DNA from 4 places in the Pseudomonas ekonensis genome. Region 1 is predicted to be linked to each of the others. Evidence: predicted binding sites of a transcription regulator. Region 1 holds the regulator's gene; each other region holds the start of a gene.
What was found. Region 1 encodes FliA, which starts transcription of late flagellar genes. Its sites were predicted from a motif close to CTAAAGTTTNNNNNNNNNNNGCCGNTAA; they were not measured.

Region 1 (4,388 bases):
AGTTCCAGGTTGATCTCTTTCTTGAGCTGGCGCGCCAGGTCGCGGACCAGGCGCGGGAAGCGGCCGAACACTTTCTTGATCGGCTGCATCCGGGTCTTCATCACGGCGGTCTGCAGGTCCGCGGTGACCACGTCGAGGTTCGACACGGCCTTGGACATGGCTTCGTCGCCGCTGTTGAGGCCCAGGCGCACCAGACGGTTACGCACCAGCACCAGCTCGCCGACCATGTTCATGATCTCGTCGAGGCGCGCGGTGTCGACCCGCACGGTGGTCTCGGCTTCGCTGGTCGGTTTTTCCGGCGGTGGCGCGGCCGGGGCACGCGCTGCCGCTGGCGCGGCCGCAGCAGCCGGCTTCGGCGTTTCGGCCTTGGCCTCAGGCGCCTTGGCGGCCGGTTTCGGCGCCGCAGCAGCGGCCGGGGCCTTGGCAGCCGGCGCGGCAACCGCAGCAGTGCTGCCCGCCGTCACCGGCGCACCGGTGTTGACGTCGGTGAACTTGCCTTTGCCGTGCAGCTCGTCGAGCAGCGACTCGAATTCGTGGTCGCTGATCAGGTCGCTGCCGGCGACAGCGGCGGCCGGTGCGGCAGCAGCCGGGGCCGGAGCCGACGCGATCGCCGATTCCAGCGCTTCGACGGCGAAGTTGCCTTTGCCGTGCAACTGGTCGAGCAAGGCTTCGAATTCGTCGTCGGTGATGTCCGAGCTGTCGCCCGCCGCCGGGGCCGCCGCAGCGGGTGCCGCCGGGGTGACCGCCTCAGGTGCGAACTGGCCTTTGCCGTGCAACTGATCGAGCAGCGACTCGAACTCGGCGTCGGTGATTTCGTCGCTGGCCGCTTCGTCGCCCGCAGGCGCAGGTGCGGCGGCAGCCGCCGGGGCCTCGGCTTCGGCCTTGACGGCGCTCAGCGAGTCCAGCAGTTGTTCGAATTCGTTGTCGGTGATGTCGCCCGAGGCGCTTTCGGCAACCGGCTCCTCAACCACTTCCGCAGCGGCAGGCGCGGCCTCATCGGCCGACTGCGGCTCGGCCAGGCGGGCCAGGGCCGCCAGCAGTTCCGGGGTGGCGGCGGTGATCGGGCTGCGGTCGCGGACTTCGCCGAACATGCTGTTCACCGAGTCCAGCGCCTCAAGCACCACGTCCATCAGTTCCGCATCAACGCGACGCTCACCCTTGCGCAGGATGTCGAACACGTTCTCGGCGATGTGACAGCACTCCACCAGCTCGTTGAGCTGAAGGAAGCCGGCGCCCCCTTTTACAGTGTGGAAACCGCGAAAAATTGCGTTGAGCAAGTCTGCGTCGTCCGGACGGCTTTCCAGCTCGACCAGTTGTTCGGACAGTTGCTCAAGAATCTCGCCGGCCTCAACCAGGAAATCCTGAAGGATCTCTTCATCGGCGCCGAAGCTCATTAATGGGGTGCTCCTACAGGTCTAAAAACCCAAAAAAACTCAAAATCCAAGGCTGGATAACAAATCGTCCACATCGTCCTGACCGGACACAACGTCTTCTCGTTTATCGGCATGAATCTGCGGACCTTCACCCTGCGAGAGATGTTTTTGCGGATCTTTTTCGGCAAGCATCGCCGCACGGTCATGTTCGATGCCCGCAAAGCGGTCCACCTGACTGGCCATGAGCACGAGCTTGAGCAGATTGCTTTCGACTTCGGTGACCAATTGGGTCACGCGCTTGATCACCTGACCGGTCAGGTCCTGGTAATCCTGGGCCAGCAGGATGTCGTTCAGGTTGCCCGACACCGCCCGGCTGTCCGCGCTGCTGCGCGCCAGAAAACCGTCGACCCGGCGCGCCAGTTCGCGGAACTCTTCGGCCCCGACCTCGCGACGCATGAACCGGCCCCAATCGGCGCTCAGCGCCTGGGCTTCGTCAGCGAGCGCGTTGACCACCGGCGTTGCGCTCTCCACCAGATCCATGGTGCGGTTGGCGGCGTTCTCGGTCAGCTTGACCACATAGCCAAGGCGCTCGGTCGCATCGGTGATCTGCGACACCTCTTCGGCCTGGGGCATGTGCGGATCGATATGGAAATTGACGATCGCACTGTGCAGCTCGCGCGTGAGCTTGCCCACTTCCTGGTACAGGCCGCGGTCACGGGTCTGATTGAGCTCATGGATCAGTTGCACGGCCTCGCCGAACTTGCCCTTTTCAAGGCTGTCGACCAATTCGACCGCGTGTTTTTTCAGCGTCGACTCGAAGTCGCCCTGTGAAGACTCTTTATGCTCCATAGCTCCCCCGCGCGTTCATCAGCCGATGCGTTCGAAAATCTTCTCGATCTTTTCTTTCAAAGCCTGGGCCGTGAATGGTTTGACCACGTAGCCGTTGACGCCGGCCTGGGCCGCTTCGATGATCTGCTCGCGCTTGGCTTCCGCCGTCACCATCAGGACCGGCAGGTGCTTGAGGCGCTCGTCGGCGCGCACCTTGCGCAGCAAGTCGATGCCGGTCATGCCGGGCATGTTCCAGTCGGTGACCAGAAAATCGAAGTGCCCGCTTTCCAGCATCGGCAACGCGGTGTTGCCGTCGTCGGCCTCGGCGGTGTTGGTGAACCCCAGGTCACGCAGCAGGTTCTTGATGATCCGCCGCATCGTTGAGAAATCGTCAACGATGAGGATTTTCATGTCTTTGTTCAATTCGACCTCCAAGCAGTCTTAAACGCGCCCGGCAACGGGACGCGCCATTTCATTCAATCCGGCAAGGCACTCTCGATGACTGTCTGGAGCACAACGGATCGAGACCGGTGCCGCTCACCACCGCACCAGCCTCGTTCGCAGTGTCCCCACACTGCCTTCAGCGCGCTCGCCACTCCCCCAAACGCCCCCGCAAACGGGCCGCGCACTGGCTGTGCAACTGGCTGACCCGCGATTCGCTGACGCCAAGGACCTCACCGATTTCCTTGAGGTTCAGTTCCTCGTCGTAGTACAGCGCCAACACCAGTCGCTCGCGCTCCGGCAAATTGGCAATCGCGTCCGCCAGCGCCGCCTGGAAGCGTTCGTCTTCCAGATCGCGCGACGGCTCAAGATGAGCGCTGGCGCCATCCTCATGCAGCCCTTCGTGTTCGCCGTCCTGCAGCAGGTCGTCGAAACTGAACAGCCGGCTGCCCAGGGTGTCGTTCAAAATCCCGTAGTAATCGTCGAGACTCAATTGGAGTTCGGCCGCAACCTCGTGATCTTTAGCGTCACGGCCGGTTTTAGCTTCAATCGCGCGAATCGCGTCGCTGACCATGCGGGTATTGCGGTGGACCGAGCGCGGTGCCCAGTCCCCTTTGCGCACCTCGTCAAGCATCGCGCCGCGGATCCGGATGCCCGCGTAGGTCTCGAAACTGGCGCCCTTGCTGGCGTCGTATTTGTTCGAGACCTCGAGCAGGCCGATCATCCCGGCCTGGATCAGGTCTTCGACCTGCACGCTGGCCGGCAACCGCGCCAGCAAGTGGTAGGCGATGCGCTTGACCAGCGGCGCATAACGCTCGATCAGCTCGTACTGCGCATCGCGCGCCGACTTCTTGTACAGGTTCATACCGCTGGCGGTCATAGCACAGGCCCTGCCGTTTGCTGCACGAGACGCTCGACGAAAAACTCGAGGTGGCCGCGCGGGTTGGCGGGCAGCGGCCAGGTGTCGACCTTTTGAGCGATCGCCTTGAAGGCCAGGGCGCACTTGGAACGCGGGAAGGCTTCATAGACCGCACGCTGCTTCTGCACCGCCTTGCGCACGCTTTCGTCATAAGGCACCGCGCCGACGTATTGTAGGGCGACGTCCAGGAAGCGATCCGTGACCTTGGTCAACTTGGCGAACAGGTTGCGCCCTTCCTGCGGGCTCTGGGCCATGTTGGCCAGGACGCGGAAACGGTTCATGCCGTAGTCGCGGTTGAGCAGTTTGATCAGTGCGTAGGCGTCGGTGATGGAGGTCGGCTCGTCGCAGACCACCAGCAGCACCTCCTGGGCGGCGCGCACGAAACTGACCACCGAGTCACCGATGCCCGCAGCGGTGTCGATCACCAGCACGTCGAGGTTGTCGCCGATGTCGCTGAAGGCCTGGATCAGGCCGGCATGCTGGGCCGGGCTCAGGTGCACCATGCTCTGGGTGCCTGAGGCGGCCGGCACGATGCGGATCCCGCCGGGGCCCTGCAGCAGCACGTCGCGCAGCTCGCAGCGGCCTTCGATCACGTCGGCCAGGGTGCGTTTGGGTGTGAGGCCCAGCAGAACGTCGACGTTCGCCAGACCCAGGTCGGCGTCCAGCAGCATGACCCGACGGCCAAGCTCTGCCAGCGCCAGGGACAAGTTCACTGACACGTTAGTCTTGCCGACGCCACCTTTGCCGCCGGTCACCGCGATCACCTGTACGGGATGCATGCTGCCCATGTTATTTCTTTACCTTGTCTTGCATAGACGGAGGCCACA
Region 2 (4,388 bases), on a different contig from region 1:
GACGCTTTCGTCGCTGCGGGTCTGGCCGCTGTCGATGGCGTGGGCGGCGTCCACTGCGCCCGTCTGCACGCTGTGGATGATCTGGTTGATCTCGATGATCGACTCCGCCGTGCGCTGCGCCAGGTTGCGCACCTCGTCGGCCACCACCGCGAAACCGCGTCCGGCCTCGCCGGCACGGGCCGCTTCGATGGCGGCGTTGAGCGCCAGCAGGTTGGTCTGCTCGGCGATGCCGCGGATCACTTCCAGCACCTTGCCGATGCGGCCGCTGTCGGCCTCCAGGCGACGGATCACCGTGGCGGTGTTGGCGATCTCGCCGCGCATCTGGGTGATGGCGTGAATGGTGTTCTGCATGACCTTCTCGCCCTGCTGGGCGGACTGGTCGGCATCGTCGGCGGCCCGCGCCGCGTCCGCCGCGTGACGAGCGACTTCCTGGGCGGTGGCAGACATTTCGTTCATCGCCGTGGCCACCTGATCGGTGCGGCTGAACTGCTCGTTGGTGCCGCCGGCCATCAGGGTGGCGATGGCGTTCAGCTCGCCGCTGGCGCTGTCCAGGTCCTTGGCGCTGCGTTGCAGGTGGCTGAAGGTCTCGGCGAGGAAATCGCGCAGGGTGTTGGCCGCTGCGGCCAGGTTGCCCAGCTCGTCCTGACGGTTGCTGGCCACGCGCTCGGCAAACTTGCCCTGGCTCAACAGGCTGACGTAACCGATCAGTTTGCGGATCGGCTCGACCAGGTTGCGGTTGACCAGCCACAGGCTCAGCAGGCCGATCAGCAGACCGGAGGCGAGCATCACCAACAGGCCCAGCCACACGGTACGGTCGGCGCTGGCGCTGATCAGCGCCGATTGCTCGGTGCCTTGCTTGCGCAGTTCGGCCACCAGTTCGCTCATCTGGTCGCTGGCGGCGCGATCCACGCCCTTGACGGCGGCATCGCCGGCCGCCGGATCGGCCCCGGCGGCCACGTAGGCGTCGCGGCCCTTCTGGTAGGCGGCGCCCAGCAGACGGTGCTCTTCGCGCAGGCGCTCGATGCGGCTCTTGAGCGAAGGCTCGATGCCGGGCTGGCCCGCCAGCTCGCCCAGTATGGTCTGGACGTCACGCTGACGCTCCTCGAACTGGCCCCAGTACTTGGCCAGGTCCGCCGGCTGCTTGCCGCGCAGCAAGACGTTCTTCCACTCCTGCACCTGCACCTTGAACTGCAGGTTGGCTTCGTCGATCAGTTGCGAGGTGTGCAGCGGGCCGGCGATCAGCTGGCTGTAGCTCTGCACGCCGTTGGACAGGAAATGGAAGCAGGACAGCGCGATCAACAGCATCGCCAGCAGGCTGCCGCTCAGCAGGGCGAGAATTTGCGCTCTCAGGGATTTTTGCAGCATCGCAAGGTACTCATGACAGGGATGAGGCACGCCCGGTAAGACGTGAATGGTGCCGGACATCCGTGTCGGCGGGCCTTGGCTCTTGGCCGAAGGCGCGCAACCTAACCTATGCGTGATCGGCGCACCAGCGCGCTTCTTGAGAAAAATCCGACCGCCGGTAAACCCTTGAACGGCAGTCACTTTGCCGTCACGCAACCGTCACAAAGCGTCGCCATGATGGGGCACACGTGAGCCTGTCTCTCCCGCGACAGACGCCCTCCCCTGCGAGTCTCCATGAACCACAGCCTCGACCTCGGTCATCGCGATCCCGACCTGTTCGGTTTGCTCTACGGTTTTCGCTTCCGCCCCGGCGAACGCGGCCGCGAAGTCGATTCGGCCACGGCCCTGCGCTGCCTGCAGAACGACGGCGAAGGCGACGAGTTCCTCTGGCTGCACCTGAACCTGGCCCATGCCGCGTGCGAACGCTGGATGAAGAGCCACCTGCAATTGCCCGAGGAGTTCTTCGAGGCGCTGCACGAAGGCTCGCGCTCGACCCGCATCGAGCACGTCGACTCGGCCCTGCTGGCGGTGGTCAACGACGTGGTGTTCAACCTCAGCAGCATGGTGTCCTCGGACGTCTCGACCCTGTGGGTCTGCGTGCGCGGCAAGCTGATCGTCAGCGCACGCCTGCAACCGCTGCACTCGGTGGACAAGCTGCGTTCCTCGGTGAAGGCCGGCGAATGCTTCCGCTCGCCGCTGGAGCTGCTGGTGCACCTGCTGCGCGACCAGGGCGAAGTGCTGACCCAGATCGTGCGCAAGACCAGCCTGAGCGTCGATCAGGTCGAGGACGAACTGCTGTCCTCGCGGCTGTCGACCAACCGCGCCGAGCTGGGCGCCAACCGCCGGGTGCTGGTGCGCCTGCAACGGCTGCTGGCGCTGGAGCCGGGCTCGCTGCTGCGCCTGCTCAACCGCCCGCCGGCGTGGCTGCAGAAGGAAGACGTCAAGGAACTGCGCAAGTCCACCGAAGAGTTCGCCTTGATCATCAACGACCTCACGGCCCTGGGCGAGCGGATCAAACTGCTGCAGGAAGAGATCGCCGCCAACGTCAACGAACAGAGCAACCGCACGCTGTTCACCCTGACCGTGGTCACGGTGCTGGCGCTGCCGATCAACATCATCGCCGGTTTCTTCGGCATGAACGTCGGCGGCGTGCCGCTGGCGCAGGATCCTGAGGGGTTCTGGATCCTGGTGGCGCTGGTGGCGACGTTCACCCTGATCGCCGGACGCTGGGCGTTTCGCAAACGGCGCGATTACTGAGTTGCCGCCATCGCAAGCCTGCTTGCGGTGGCGCCGGCCCGTCCGGATCCGGACCGACGGCGCAGTCAATCCACCAAACACTGATCTGCCGCAGTCTCTCTGTAATATTCAGCAACGATCATGGGCGACACTCCTTCCCCCGCTCAGGAATGTCCTCCCATGGCGACGCCCTCCCTGACCGCCGGCCAACCGTCCGCTTCCAGCGGCAGGCCAGCCCTCGACAAGAAAACCGGTCCCTTCACCTATGTGGTGTTTTTCGCGGTGCTGGCCCTGGGTCTGCTGTTCACCGCCTACAGCCTGATGCACGACATGCACGAGCTGGGCACCGTGGTCACCACCTGGACACCGTTCCTGCTGCTGGGCGTGGCGCTGCTGATCGCGCTGGGCTTCGAGTTCGTCAACGGCTTCCACGACACCGCCAACGCCGTGGCCACGGTGATCTACACCCATTCGCTGCCGCCGCATTTCGCGGTGGTGTGGTCCGGCTTCTTCAACTTCCTCGGGGTGCTGCTGTCCAGCGGCGCGGTGGCGTTCGGCATCATCGCCCTGCTGCCGGTGGAACTGATCCTGCAGGTCGGCTCGTCCGCCGGCTTCGCGATGATCTTCGCCCTGCTGATCGCCGCGATCCTGTGGAACCTCGGCACTTGGTGGCTGGGGCTGCCGGCCTCGTCGTCGCACACCCTGATCGGTTCGATCATCGGCGTCGGCGTGGCCAACGCCCTGATGCACGGGCGCGACGGCACCAGCGGCGTGGATTGGGCCCAGGCGACCAAGGTCGGCTACGCCCTGCTGCTGTCGCCGCTGGTGGGCTTCGGTTGCGCGGCGCTGTTGCTGCTGGCCTTGCGCGCGTTCGTCAAGAACCGTTCGCTGTACAAGGCCCCCGAGGGCGACACCCCGCCGCCGTGGTGGATCCGCGGCCTGCTGATCCTGACCTGCACCGGCGTGTCGTTCGCCCACGGCTCCAACGACGGCCAGAAAGGCATGGGCCTGATCATGCTGATCCTGGTCGGCACCCTGCCGATGGCCTACGCGCTGAACCGCACCATGCCCGCCGACCAGACCCTGCAGTTCGCGGCGGTGGCCGAGGTCACCCAACAGGCTTTGGTCAAGCACGCGCCGCTGCCGGCCCCGGCCGACCCGCGCCCGGTGCTGTCGGACTACGTGCGCAGCAAAGAGGCGACGCCGCAACTGATCCCCGCCCTCGCCGCACTGACCGGGCACATCGGTGAGGAAGTGAAAGGCTATGGCTCGCTGTCCAGGGTGCCCGCCGAGGCCATGGGCAACGTGCGCAACGACATGTACCTGGCCAGCGAAACCATCCGCCTGATGGACAAGAACAAGGTCGGCGGCTTCGACGCCGACGCCACCGGCAAGCTGCAACTGTTCAAGCAGCAGATCGACAACGCCACCCGCTTCATTCCGTTGTGGGTGAAGATCGCCGTGGCCATCGCCCTGGGCCTGGGCACCATGGTGGGCTGGAAGCGCATCGTGGTGACGGTCGGCGAGAAGATCGGCAAGACCCACCTGACCTACGCCCAGGGCGCGTCGGCCGAATCCGTGGCGATGCTGACCATCGGCGCCGCCGACATGTTCGGTCTGCCGGTGTCGACCACCCACGTGCTGTCCTCCGGCGTGGCCGGCACCATGGTCGCCAACGGCGGCGGCCTGCAGATGAAGACCATCCGCAACCTGCTGATGGCCTGGGTGCTGACGCTGCCGGCGGCGAT
Region 3 (4,388 bases), on a different contig from region 1:
CATGCCCGGCAGGCTCGCCGGGCTGACATGCTCGCCCTCGTACAAAAGTTCGCTGTACACCTCGTCGCTGATCAGCCACAGGTCATGGCGGATGCACAGCGCCGCCAGTTCCTGCCAGACCAGCAGCGGCAGGCTGGCGCCCGAGGGGTTGTTGGGGCTGTTGAGCAGCATGGCGCGGGTCTTGGCGGTGATCCGCGCCGCGACGTCCGCCGGATCGACGCGAAAGCCGTTCTCGGGCCGCACCGGCACCGGCACCACCGTCGCCCCGCAGGCGCCGAACACGCCTTCGTAGGTGACGTACATCGGTTCGGCGACGATCACCTCGTCGCCCGGGTCGAGCAAGCACTGCGCCACCGAATACACGGCGCATTGCGCGCCGGGCATGACGATCACGTGGTCGGCGTCCACCGCCTGGCCGCTGCGCCGCTGGTGGCGCCGGGCGATCAGGGTGCGCAGGGCGTGCTGGCCGCGCACCTCCGAGTAGTGCGTATCGCCGGCCAGCAGGCTGTCGATGGCGCCGTGGATGATCGGCAGCGGCGTGTCGAAATCCGGATCGCCCACGGTCAGCAGCAGGACATCGACGCCTTCGGCGCGCAACTCCAGCGCCCGGTCGTGAATCCGCCAGGCCGCTGCTCCCTCCCCGGCGATCCGTTGGGTCAAGGCTGAATAGCGCATGTACGTCTCCTGGTTGCGCGGTCTCCAGCCTTCACCGTATCTCAAATCACAAAACGCGCCACCATGGCGTTCAAATCCACCGCCAGACGCGACAGTTCGTGGGTCGCGGCGCTCGTCTGGTTGGCCCCTGCGGCCGACTGGGTGGCCAGGTCGCGGATGTTGACCAGGTTGCGGTCCACTTCCCGCGAGACCTGCGCCTGCTCTTCCGACGCGCTGGCGATGACCAGGTTGCGTTCGTTGATCTGATGGATCGACTGGGTGATCTGCTCCAGGGCGATACCGGCGGCGCGGGCCATTTCCAGGGTGGACTGGGTGCGCTGGTTGCTCTGCTGCATCGACTCGACCGCCTCGCCGGTGCCGTTCTGGATGCCGGCGACCATTTTCTCGATTTCCTGGGTCGATTGCGCGGTGCGGTGGGCCAAGGCCCGCACTTCGTCCGCCACCACCGCAAAGCCGCGTCCGGCCTCGCCGGCACGGGCCGCTTCGATGGCGGCGTTGAGCGCCAGCAGGTTGGTCTGCTCGGCGATGGCGCGGATCACGTCCAGCACCTTGCCGATGTCGCGGCCCTGGGCGGCCAGGCCTTCGATCATCTGCGCGGTGTTCTGCACGTCGTGGGTCATGGTCTGGATCGCATCGACGGTCTTCACCACCTGGTCGCGGCCTTCACGGGCGGCGTGGGTGGACTGGTTCGAGGCTTCGGAGGTGGACACGGCGTTGCGCGCCACTTCTTCCACGGCGGCGGTCATTTCGTTGACGGCGGTGGCGGCCTGTTCGATTTCGTCGTTCTGCTGCTGCAGGCCACGGGAGGCCTCTTCGGTCACCGCGCTCAGCTCCTCGGCGGCGGCACCCAACTGCGTGGCGGAGCCGGCGATCTGTTCGATGGTCTTGCGCAGGTTGGCCTGCATCTGCGCCAGCGCTTCGAGCAGGCGCGCCGGTTCGTCCTTGCCGTCGACTTCGATGGCTTTGGTCAGGTTGCCGCCGGCGATGGTCTGCGCCGCCGTCACCGCACGGTTCAGCGGCGTGACGATGCTGCGGGTCAGCAGCAGGGCCAGCAGCACGGTGGCCACGGCGGCGATCAGCGCGACGACGATGATCCCGGTGATGGCGCTGCCGTAGTGCTCGCCGGCCTGGACGGAGGCGGTCTTCGCATCGGCGGCGTTGATCGCGATCAGTTTGTTGAGCTGCTCGCCCATCAGGTCGGTGCCGTCCTTGATCCGGGTGTTGATCAGGGTGCGCATCTCATCGACTTTGTCTTGGCGCGACAGGTCCATCATCTGGTTCTGCGCTTGCAGGTAGTTGTCCAGGGTGGTCGCGAACGACTGATACAGCGCACGCTCCTCGGCGCCGGCCGGCAACGCCGCGTAGGCGGCCTGGGCGGTGCGCACCTTGTCGACCAGCACACCGATGCGGGTCTGGGCCTCTTGCAGGCCGGCCGGATCGCGGTTGACCAAGATACGGAACGACAGGATGCGCAGGCGCAGGACGTTTTCCGTCACCACGGCCAATTGGGTCACGCTGGGCAGTTGCGTGCTTTCCATGTCGATGGAGGCCTGGCGGATGATCGACATGCGGTTGACGGCGAATACGCCGAGCACGATCACCAGCAGGGCAATGAAGGCAAAACCTAAGAAGGCACGGGGCGCGATGTTCAGATTACGCAAAGACATAGGAGCACTCTCGAATGAGGGTAACGGCGAGCGTCCTTGCGCTTATCACTGGCCCGTGGTCGGATCCGGTGCGGCGCCACTGTTCAAAGGAGTCTTTGTGCGCCTGACCGTTGTATCGGCCAGGCTTGAGGAATTTTTCGGGCGAGGATGAAATATTTTTCAAAGTGTTGCAGCAATGAAACACCGCCTGTGGTGAGAAAGCTTGCTGCCTCACCACAGGTTTCAGGTGATCAAACGTTGCGCTGGGCCAGTCGCCACACCCGCGCGATGTCGCAGGCCCGCTCGCGCAGCAGGCGCGGCGCTTCGGCGCAGGCTTGCTCCAGCGTCATCGGCCCGCCGGTCACGGCGAAGGCGGCGTCGATGCCGTGGTCGTAGAGGGCCTGATAGCCTTCGCCCAAGGTCCCGGCGATGACGATCACCGGCACGCCGTGCTGACGGGCGATGCGCGCCACGCCGAACGGCGTCTTGCCGCGCAGGGTCTGGGCATCGAAGCGCCCTTCCCCGGTGATGACCAGATCCGCGCCCTGCACGGCGTCCGCCAGGCCCACCAGCTCCGCCACCACCTCGACGCCTGCCTGGAAGCGCGCGCCGAGAAACGCCTTGGCCGCAAACCCCAGGCCGCCTGCCGCGCCGCTGCCGGGCTCGTCGCGCACTTCTTTGCCCAGTGCTCGGGCACAGAGGTCGGCAAAATGCCCAAGGGCTTGATCCAGCTGTTGCACCTGGGCCGGCGAGGCGCCCTTCTGCGGGCCGAAGATCGCCGAGGCGCCGTGGGGGCCGCACAGCGGGTTGTTGACGTCGGCGGCGATGTCGAAACGCACCTGCGCCAGACGCGGATCCAGCCCGCCGATGTCCAGTTGCGCCAACTGCGCCAGGGCGAGGCCGCCCGGCGCCAGCGCTTGACCTTGGGCATCGCGCAGGTTCACGCCCAACGCCTGCATCGCCCCGGCGCCGCCGTCGTTGGTGGCGCTGCCGCCGATGGCCAGGATCACCCGTTGCGCCCCGGCGTCCAGTGCCGCACGGATCAGCTCGCCGGTGCCGAACGTGCTGCTGACGCAGGCGTCGCGCTGACCCGGCGGCACCCGTTGCAGGCCGCTGGCCTCGGCCATTTCGATGATCGCGGTGCGGTTGTGCGCCAGCCAGCCCCAGGCCGCGTCGACCGGCGCCCCCAACGGGCCGCGCACCCGGGTGTGGCGCAGTTCGCCTTCGCAGGCGGCCAGGATCGACTCCACCGTCCCCTCGCCGCCGTCGGCCATGGGGCACTTGACCAGCGTCGCCTCAGGCCAGACCTGCGCCAGGCCCGACGCAATGGCCTCGGCCACGCCTTGGGCGCTCAGGCTGTCCTTGAACGAATCGGGTGCGATGACGATCTTCATGCGAATTCTCCAGTTCCAATGGCGTCCATGCTGCCAGCCGCCATGGCCCTTGACGCCTGTCCGCTGCACAAGCGGCGGGAGCGTTTATTGTTCATTTCCACAAAACCGGGGGGCTGCGAATGACATTGCGGGAGCTGCGGTGCGCCCGCGGGGCACTTCAGCCCTGCGGCAGCAGTTGCACCCCCAGGTACAGCGCCAGCATCCCGTCCAGCCGCAGCGGATCCACTGCGCTCAGTTCGGCGATCCGCTCCATTCGGTATCGCAGGCTGTTGCGGTGGATGCCCAGCGCATCGGCGCAGGCCTGGCTTTGGCCGTCGTGCTCGCACCAGCTGCGCAGCGTCGCCAGCAACTGGCCGTTGCTGTCTTTGGCGATCACCTTGCGCAAAGGCTTGAGCAGTTCATCGAGGGCGTCGTCGTTGCGGTGCCGCCAGAGCATCACCGGCAGGCGGTAGCGGTCGAGCTTGAGCAGCCGCGCATTCGGCAGCACTTCGCGTCCGTAGGCCAGCAGATCGCCGACCCGCCGATAGCACCGGCGCAGCCCCGCCAGCCCGTCGGCCTGCCCGCCCACGGCGATGCGCAGAATGTTCCAGCCCTGCCCGTCGAGCTTTTCCAGCAAGCGGTCATGCTCCAGGGCCTGACCTGCCGGCCGGCACCACAGCAACGACGACTTGGC
Region 4 (4,388 bases), on a different contig from region 1:
GCCGGCCATCTCGTCCAGCCCTGCGTTGACCCGGGCGGTGGCGTCGGCGGCCGATTGGCAACTGGCCTGGGTGTTTTCCATGGCGCTGACTGATGAGCTCACGCCCTGGGTCAGACGGGACAGCATTTCGTTGATTTCCGAGGTGCTGGCCTGGGTGCGGGCGGCGAGGGCGCGGACCTCATCGGCCACCACGGCAAAGCCGCGGCCTTGCTCGCCGGCGCGGGCCGCTTCGATGGCGGCGTTGAGGGCCAGCAGGTTGGTTTGGCCGGCGATGGCGCCGATCACCCCGAGGATTTCGGTGATGCGCTGGGCGTCCTGTTGCATGCTTTCGACCTTGTGGGTGGCGCTGGCCACTTCGTCGATCAGGGCCACCACGCTGCCGGAGGCCTCGCCGACGACGACCCGCGAGCGGTCGGCGTTTTCGTTGGCGCGGCGGGTGAACGCGGCGGTCTCGGCGGCGTTCTGCGCGACGCTTTCGGCGGTCGAGCTCATTTCATTGATGGCCGTGACGGTCTGGTCGGTTTCCGAGGCGTGGCGCAAAAGGATCTGGCTGGTGTGCGCCGAGGTGCGTTGCAGGTTGTCCAGGCTCGAGGCCATGGCGCCGGTGGCCTGGGTCACTTCGCCGATCATGTTCTGCAGATAGGCGATGAACGCATTGACCGAGTGGCCGATGGCCCCCAGTTCGTCTTCGGCGCGGATGGTGATGCGCCGGGTCAGGTCGGCGTCGCCGCTGGACAGGGAATCGATGTTGGCCTTGAGGGCCTTCATGCGCTGGATCAGTTGGCGGATGGCGTAGACCTGCCACAGCACCAGCAGGATCACCAACGGAATCTGCAAAAGGCTCAGGGTGCCGAGCACGTCGTCGCGCTGGGCGGTGATGGTGCGGGTCGGCAGGGCGGTGGCCAGGAACCACGGGGTGCCTTCGATCGGGCGCATGAAGAAGGTGCTGGCTTCGCCGTTGTCGTCGAACTCGCTGCGTTGGGTCCGGTCGCGCTGCTGCAGGCCGGCCTTGACCTGGCTGGCGAAAGGCGAATTCAGCTCGCTGATGTTCTTGAGCACGATCGGCCCGTTGATGCGCGAGCTGTTGCTGATGATCTTGCCGTCGGCCTCGACGATCAGCATTTGCGCGTTGAGGTCTTTTTCCTTGCGCGCCACCAGGTCGTTGAAGAAGCCCAGCGTCACGTCGATGGTCGACACGCCCCAGGCTGCGCCGTTCTTCTGGATGGCCATGGCGCAGTTGGTGCGTGGCTCGGCGCTGGCGTCGTCCTTGTAGGCGGCGGCCCAGGCGCACTGGCCGCGCGGGGTCTGCATGCCGCCCTTGTACCAGCTCTGGTCGTAGTAGTTGGGGGCCGCATCGCTGTTCCAGAAGGTGTTCACCGCCAGTTTGCCCGAGGCGTCGCGGTGCCAGAACGTGCTGAATTTGTTGCGCCCGGCCTCGCGCTGGCCCGGCAGCGGCCAGATGCCGCCGCCGAACACCTTGAGTTCGCCGTACTGATCCACCAGGCCCGGCAGCACCGCGTCGATGGCCGCGCTGTCGAGCAGGGGGACGGTCTGGGTGATGCTGCGTTGCTGGGCCTGGACCTTGTTCAGTTCGCCCTGGATCTGTTCGGCGACTTCGGCGATCCGGTTGAGCGCCACTTGCTCTTCGGTCTGGCGCAGCTTGGGCGCGACCAACTGACTGATGCCGACCACGGTCAACACAGAGAGCAGGAGGATGAACAGAACCAGAAACAAGGTGTAGCGAGCCTGAATGGTGCGGAATGCGGGCATGAAGACCAGTCCTTGAGCGGCGATTCTTATTGTGGGCAGCGAAAAAAACACGCAGGTGTCCTTAGCTATCGTCGGCGTTTCGCGAAGCTTTAGGTACTTTCGTGCCAGAACGGCAGGCGGCGACAAACGGACGTATCCGGACTGTTACAGAGAAACTAACCGGACCGTACGTTAGAGCAAAAAAACTACTTTGGCCGCTCCCTTATGCCGCTCTAGGCCAATGGATTCGGGCTGTCCGCCATTTGTGTCGAAAATGTACAAGAATTGTAAAAAAGGACAGAAAACGGTTGGTGCTATCACTTTGCCGACCGATACTCGCGGCCAGTTCAAGTCGTTCACCAAGGACTTTCCATGTTCATCCCGCAAGGAGCCCAATCATGACCGTCGGCTATACCGGCGCCTGGCAAAGCAAGGCAGGCCTGTTGGTCAGAGACACCCGTTCATCGAGCAAGCCCGTCTCCCAAAGCGTCAAGGTCAAGCAGATGCTCGCCCTCGTGGGCAACGACCCCACGGCGCTCAACACGGCTGAGATGGACAGGCAGCGCCTGCACAAGAACATCAAGGGATTCGATCCGGAAAACGTTTCGCCCAAGCAGTTGGGCACCCTGAGCACGTTTCTGCGCAGCCGTGGGCTGATCTCCGACATCACCGCGATGACCTTGCTCAACGCCGGCGACAAGTTCGACCGCTTCGGCGTCCAGAAGGACCCGGATGCCAAGTTCAACGCCCTGGAGTATTTCGCCACCCAGCTGGACACCATCCAGAACAACAACCTCAAGGGCAACAAGTACGCCAACGGGTTGATTCCGGAATACAAGAAAGCCATTTACGTGCTGCAGAACCTGAAGACTTACGGACAGGGCGGCGAACGCGCCCTTCCGACCGACAAGGGCGTCAACGCCAAGGCGTGACGAACGACAAAGGCCCGCCCCCTCAAGGCGGGCCTTTTAGCGTCAAGGCCGGGCGACCCGCTGCAGGTCGTCCTGCAAACCCTGCATGTAAGGGCAGTGCAACGTCAGCGCGCGCTGCCGCATGCCCCGGTGGAACAGCGCCATCCAGCCGTCGCTCCCTTCATCCGGCGTCACGCCGCAAAACACGAACCCGGCCTGCGACAGGGTCTGCAGATCCGTGGCGAAGTCTTGCCCCAGCCTGAGCCTGAGGGAAATCCGCCAGCGTTCCGGCAGGCTGATCAACTGCCGGGCCAACTCCGCGTCGAGCGCCTCAAACACCCCATCGTAGCGGTCGCCGTGCAATCGCAGGCGCGCCGCAGGCCCGACCCAGGGCTGCGCTCGGTGATCCGTGCCGAAGACATCGCACAGGTGCTGCATGAAGCGCCGAGAACTGTGTGGCCAGCGCTGCGCGGGCAGAGGCCGCCGATGGCCGGAGAGGGGCCGGTAGCCGATGACGACGGATTCCGGTTCGGGATCGCCGACCGGCGAGGGCGCGTAGTCCGCAAACAGCGCGGTGCCGTGAAAACCGAGCGTTTCGGCCATGCGCTGGGTGTAGGGATGCCGGGTCACTTGCTTGATCGTCACGCCCCGGTAACCCATGGCCTCGGCGCGGGTCAACAGTTCCCGGCCCAGCCGTGTCGCGATGCTTCGGCCGCGGGCATCGGGGTGCACCACGCTCAGCGCCAGTTCGGCGGTGCGCCCGCCCTCGGCGCGGATCAGCGCCGCATGCCCCACCACCCGGTCAGCGCTCACCGCCAGCAGGGAATGCCAGCGGCCATCCGTTTGGTTCTGGGTGATCATGCGGGGCAGGTACACCTGGGGTTGAACGTAATGGTGTGCGTAGACCTCGCGGAACAACCGCGTGACGGCGGCCGCATCGTCGCTGCGGTAGCGCCGCAGAATGACCGGCTCCATCACGGCTGCTCCTGGCGCTGACTTTCGTAGGGACGCAGATCCACCACCCGCCGCTGTTTGCCCGAGCGCGGATGGCGCAGCAACTGTTCCACGGTGCAGCGGCAGATGCGCAGTTCCAGCAAACCGTCGGCGGTCAGCCGTTCGATCTGCGGGTTCTGTTCGGTCAGCGCATCGCGCAGCGAATCCCCGGCTGCAATCCCGGTGTCAGGGCCTGAGGCGCCCGGCACCCAGTTCAGGCTGACGACGTCCCGGCCCTCGCATTGCTCGATGAGCAACTGCCAATCGTCGCTCGCGGTGATGCGCCGCACGCACTCGCCGATGGCATGCGGCTCCAGGCTCAGGATGCCGACCCTTACCCGCTGGCTGTCGCTGCTGCGGCCCGTCAGCGCAAACTTGCGCTGCGGCGTTCCGGGCGGTTCCCGCCAACAGGCGAGGTCGCCGACCGGATAGCGGATCAACGGCATCAAGCGGCGGGTGAGGTTGGTGATCACCAGCCGGCCGGTGCGGTCGCAGGCTTCGATGGGCTCGCCCGACTCCTCGTCGAGGATCTCCAGCAGGCTGTGGCCGTCCGGCGTGCGGTGTTCGTCCATCGCGCAATCGGGATGGCGGGTGCCGATGAGTCCGGCATCGACGCTGGCATAACCGATGGACGCCACCTGAGCCTTGGGGAATGCCCGTTCGAGCAATCGCCGCTGACCGGCGAACACGCTTTCGCCGCCGTAGAGCACGGCGGTGACGCCCTCCAGCGCCCGG

Region 2: KVG96_RS04030 (methyl-accepting chemotaxis protein) is a predicted target of FliA. The motif match lies at 1,479-1,506, and genes of this name have one in related genera.
Region 3: KVG96_RS11495 (methyl-accepting chemotaxis protein) is a predicted target of FliA. The motif match lies at 2,455-2,482, and genes of this name have one in related genera.
Region 4: KVG96_RS09505 (methyl-accepting chemotaxis protein) is a predicted target of FliA. The motif match lies at 1,836-1,863, and genes of this name have one in related genera.

Annotation. Positions count from the first base shown of each region.
Region 1 is NZ_JAHSTS010000002.1:847,056-851,443, forward strand. It holds gene KVG96_RS16855 (chemotaxis protein CheA) at 1-1,394, opposite strand, end outside; gene KVG96_RS16860 (protein phosphatase CheZ) at 1,434-2,222, opposite strand; gene KVG96_RS16865 (chemotaxis response regulator CheY) at 2,241-2,612, opposite strand; gene fliA (RNA polymerase sigma factor FliA) at 2,782-3,522, opposite strand; gene fleN (flagellar synthesis regulator FleN) at 3,519-4,349, opposite strand.
Region 2 is NZ_JAHSTS010000001.1:877,959-882,346, reverse strand. It holds gene KVG96_RS04030 (methyl-accepting chemotaxis protein) at 1-1,365, opposite strand, end outside; gene KVG96_RS04025 (transporter) at 1,639-2,661, shown strand; gene KVG96_RS04020 (inorganic phosphate transporter) at 2,821-4,388, shown strand, end outside.
Region 3 is NZ_JAHSTS010000001.1:2,609,022-2,613,409, forward strand. It holds gene KVG96_RS11490 (pyridoxal phosphate-dependent aminotransferase) at 1-675, opposite strand, end outside; gene KVG96_RS11495 (methyl-accepting chemotaxis protein) at 717-2,342, opposite strand; gene KVG96_RS11500 (glycerate kinase) at 2,573-3,715, opposite strand; gene KVG96_RS11505 (sugar diacid recognition domain-containing protein) at 3,873-4,388, opposite strand, start outside.
Region 4 is NZ_JAHSTS010000001.1:2,141,020-2,145,407, forward strand. It holds gene KVG96_RS09505 (methyl-accepting chemotaxis protein) at 1-1,770, opposite strand, end outside; gene KVG96_RS09510 (hypothetical protein) at 2,148-2,681, shown strand; gene KVG96_RS09515 (GNAT family N-acetyltransferase) at 2,724-3,635, opposite strand; gene KVG96_RS09520 (phenylacetate--CoA ligase family protein) at 3,635-4,388, opposite strand, start outside.